DNA from 2 places in the Virgibacillus saliphilus genome. Region 1 is predicted to be linked to the other one. Evidence: a T-box and tRNA genes for the amino acid it is inferred to sense, from the RefSeq annotation. Region 1 holds a T-box; the other holds one or more tRNA genes.

The links. The T-box of region 1 lies ahead of ileS (isoleucine--tRNA ligase). A T-box ahead of a tRNA ligase gene usually reads a tRNA of that ligase, here a tRNA-Ile.
Region 2: it has a tRNA-Ile gene. The T-box ahead of ileS (isoleucine--tRNA ligase) is inferred to sense a tRNA for this amino acid. The anticodon was not compared.

Annotation. Positions count from the first base shown of each region.
Region 1 covers NZ_JAGYHC010000001.1:2,428,890-2,431,074, forward strand. Annotated here, with positions in the region: gene ileS (isoleucine--tRNA ligase) at 1-991, opposite strand, end outside; T-box leader at 1,040-1,261, opposite strand; gene KFZ56_RS11770 (DivIVA domain-containing protein) at 1,321-1,824, opposite strand; gene KFZ56_RS11775 (YlmH family RNA-binding protein) at 1,931-2,185, opposite strand, start outside.
Region 2 covers NZ_JAGYHC010000001.1:2,065,293-2,067,477, reverse strand. Annotated here, with positions in the region: gene KFZ56_RS09960 (MFS transporter) at 1-50, opposite strand, end outside; partial or broken gene KFZ56_RS09955 (superoxide dismutase) at 182-792, opposite strand; tRNA gene KFZ56_RS09950 (tRNA-Phe) at 1,024-1,096, opposite strand; tRNA gene KFZ56_RS09945 (tRNA-Ser) at 1,211-1,303, opposite strand; tRNA gene KFZ56_RS09940 (tRNA-Ile) at 1,314-1,390, opposite strand; tRNA gene KFZ56_RS09935 (tRNA-His) at 1,422-1,497, opposite strand; tRNA gene KFZ56_RS09930 (tRNA-Met) at 1,518-1,591, opposite strand; tRNA gene KFZ56_RS09925 (tRNA-Asn) at 1,595-1,669, opposite strand; partial or broken gene KFZ56_RS09920 (Na/Pi cotransporter family protein) at 1,916-2,185, opposite strand, start outside.

The sequences.
Region 1 (2,185 bases):
CCCCATGTCCTGGTGCTGTATGAACGCAACCAGTACCTGCATCTGTTGTTACATGTTCACCAAGCATAATGAGTGATTCACGATCATAAAATGGATGTTTAACGACAATTCTATCCGCTTCTTTTCCTTTAAATGATTTTATCACTTGTGGGTCTTCCCATTCCAATTCCTCCGCAACAGATTCAAGCAAGGAACGGGCGATAATATATTTTTCCTGGTTCACTTCCACAACCACGTATTCCAGATCAGGATGTAGACTAATTCCCAAGTTAGCCGGGAGGGTCCATGGCGTTGTTGTCCAAATAATAAATTTCTCTCCGCCTTCGAGTAAACCTTTTCCATCTATGACGTCAAAGGCAACGTAAATGGAAGGAGAGCGTTTATCATGATATTCTATTTCAGCCTCAGCTAGGGCAGATTCAGATGATGGTGACCAATAAACTGGCTTTAATCCCTTATAGATATAGCCTTTTTTGGCCATTTCTCCAAAGACCTTGATTTGGGCAGCCTCATAATCCTTTGTTAATGTAACATATGGATGATCCCAATCACCACGAACACCAAGAGATTTAAATTGCCTGCGTTGATTGTCCAATTGGTCCAACGCATATTCAGCACATAACTGTCTGAACGCCGCAATACTCATTTCTTTTCGTTTTACTTTTTTATTTTTCGTTAATGCCGTCTCAACCGGTAATCCATGTGTATCCCAACCTGGAATATATGGCGCATGATAACCAGTCATTGACTTATAACGGGTAATAAAATCCTTCAAAATTTTATTTAATGCATGGCCAATATGCAAATCACCATTTGCATATGGAGGGCCATCATGCAAAATAAACAATGGTCTTCCTTTCGTTCTTTCCTGGACTTTGTCATATAAATTTGCCTCATCCCAATGCTCTTGCCTTTTTGGTTCTTTATTCGGCAAATTACCACGCATTGGAAAGGACGTTTTCGGCATCAACAATGTATCTTTATAATCCATCCATGCTTCCTCCTTCATGTCTCTAAATAAAAAAGTCCCCTACATCCCAAAAGGGACGAGAAGACTCGTGTTACCACCCTTATAAATGCAAACTCACACATGTTTACATTCACTCGATATTCGTAACGGGAATAAATCGTCCATTCCTACTGAAATTCAGAATGGATGCTCAAGAGTGATTTTCTAAAGGCAATACTGTATCGGGCTTTCACCATCCCCCGATTCGCTAATCAGGACAAACCTTTATACTAGCTCTTTCGATGCAGGCATTTATGAATTAGAACTCTATGTGTATGAATTATATGTAAAATTTCACAAGACGTCAAGATCTATGAATTATTTTCTGCCAGATCAAGGTCTTCACCCAATTCTTCATCAAATAAATCTTCCCAATCGTTTGTGTCAATCATATCCAGTTGCGCTTCAACCAACATTTTCAAACGTGTTCGAAATACCTTAGCCTGTTTCTTTAACTCTTCCACATCCATAGATATGCGGCGTGACTTACTTAATGCATCATTAATGATGCGATCGGCATTTTTTTCTGCTTCTTTGATAATTAATTTAGATTCCTTTGTCGCACTCCCTTTCACTTCTTCAGCAGTCTCCTGCGCAACTAAAATGGATTTGTTTAATGTTTCTTCAATATTGGTAAAGTGTCCAAGCTTTTCCTCCAATTGATCCACTTTTTCCTTTGCATCTTTCTTTTCTCTGATTACTGTCTCATAATCTTTAATGATCTGATCTAAGAATTCATTTACTTCGTCTTCATTATATCCTCGAATACTTCTTGTAAACTCTTTATTATGAATATCTAATGGTGTTAATGGCACATTGGCCACCTCCTTAGGGGAAATTATCAACAATAACGTTCATGATGAAAAATACATTAAACACGTATTCGACATAAATCAATTAATTCCTGCATGTGGTAAAAATTTATTTTAATATAGCGGTGGTTATCCGCCACTTGTTCTTTTTTGTTTGTCCATTTACGGATACGAGTTTACTCCTTCCTTTTCCACGGACGGAAAGTAAATCACCCTCCTGTAAAAGGAACTTAGCATCGTCAACCACCTTAAAATTCACTTTAACTTGAAGTTTTTTTATAAATTCCGCAGCATCTTTTCTAGAGATATTATAAATTACTGTTAACACAGCATCTAATCGTAATGAGGATACAGTTTGATCTGT
Region 2 (2,185 bases), 360 kb from region 1:
TCACGATTGATATCAAATTTATCTTGGTAATACTGCAGACTTTTTCGCATCACGGATACTCCTTTTTTTATTAATTATAGTTTAAGCAAATGAGTATCAGATATGCAGAAAGCCTTCCTTTAAATAATAATCGAAATTAAAAAACACGGGAAAGTTTCCCGTGTTTTTTTAATTAAATTACTTATTTTGCTTCGTTATAGTTTTTAGCAACTTCATCCCAGTTTACTACATTCCAGAATGCAGCAACGTACTCCGGACGCTTATTTTGATATTTAAGATAATATGCATGCTCCCAAACATCCAGACCTAGAATTGGAGTTTTTCCTTCCATTACAGGTGTATCCTGATTAGGTGTGCTTGTTATTTCAAGCTCTCCGTTATTAACAACAAGCCATGCCCAACCTGAACCGAAGCGACCTGTTGCAGCATTTCCAAATTCTTTCTTGAATTTATCAAAGCTGCCAAATTTCGCATTTATTTTATCAGCTAATTCTCCAGATGGCTCTCCACCCCATTAGGTGAGAGTATTTTCCAGAACAAGCTATGATTAGCATGGCCACCGCCATTATTACGAACTGCCGTACGAGCGCTTTCCGGTACAGCATCCAAATTACTTAATAAATCTTCAAGCGATTTATTTTGAAGGTCTGAATGCCCTTCTAAAGCCCCATTCAATTTTGTGACATACGTGTTATGATGCTTCGTATGGTGTATGTTCATCGTTTCCTTATCGATTGTTGGCTCTAATGCATCATACGCATAAGGTAGTTCCGGTAATTCAAATTTTGCCATTTCTAATTCCTCCTCTATGTGTATTAAAGGGGCTGAAAATTCACCCTTTTAATCAAGGTTATCAAAGCCTAATACCATATGCAAATTTTATGCATAGGTAAATATCCTTTATATATTTCCTTCCCTTTTGCACTAGATTAAAACATATATTTTAAATGTTTTATAAATTTGAAAATTACAACAAACGAACAAAAAATAAAAACAAGCACATAGCTTGTTAAAATAACACGATGGCTCGGGACGGAATCGAACCGCCGACACACGGATTTTCAGTCCGTTGCTCTACCGACTGAGCTACCGAGCCTAATGATATGTATTCCTAAATGATTTCTCGCATTTTATGTCACTTCAATATGATTTCAAGGATGTTTTGGATAGGTTACGTTATAAGATATTTGTTGACATCTAGTTAATTCTATGGAGGAGGAAGAGGGATTCGAACCCCCGCGAGCTTTGACACCCCTGTCGGTTTTCAAGACCGATCCCTTCAGCCAGACTTGGGTATTCCTCCTAATAGTATATGGTGGACCCTGCAGGATTCGAACCTGCGACCGATCGGTTATGAGCCGATAGCTCTGACCAGCTGAGCTAAGGGTCCAACTTTAATAAAAGTTTTTCTTATGTATATATGGGGCGACCGGTGGGGATCGAACCCACGAATGCCGGAGCCACAATCCGGTGCGTTAACCACTTCGCCACGACCGCCGTTTGATTTTTGTAAGTGATAGCGGTGGAGGGGATCGAACCCACGACCTCACGGGTATGAACCGTACGCTCTCGCCAGCTGAGCTACACCGCCACATGGCTCCACAGGTAGGATTCGAACCTACGACCGATCGGTTAACAGCCGATAGCTCTACCACTGAGCTACTGTGGAATATTTAACAATTTCTTCTTACAAATAAAAAGAACAGCGACGAAATATAATTTAACATGTTCGACAGAAACTGTCAACAATTTTTTCATTTTAAATTAACGTGTGCATATGTGTAATAGCGTTATCTAAAACAACATTATTTACTATAGCACTTTCCATAATAGATTTCAAGAAAAAACGAAAAAGATTTCAATGATCTAATACAGCAACCTAGAGAAGGACCCGAAAGCCCTTCTCGTTTAATCGCTATTCTTCTAAAACTTCCTCAGCAATATTTACAGCATGATCTCCAATTCTTTCTAAATTGCTTATAATATCAACAAATACAATTCCAGCTGATGCACTACATCGACCTTCATTCACCCGTATAATATGTTTCTTTCGATAATTACGCTCCATTTTATCTATTTGGTCTTCTTTTTGAATGACCGCCAGAGCTTCTTCCCTGTCCATTCGACCAAGCGATTGTACAGCTTGTTTTACAGTCATGATTGTTAAATCAAACATGTTATTTAA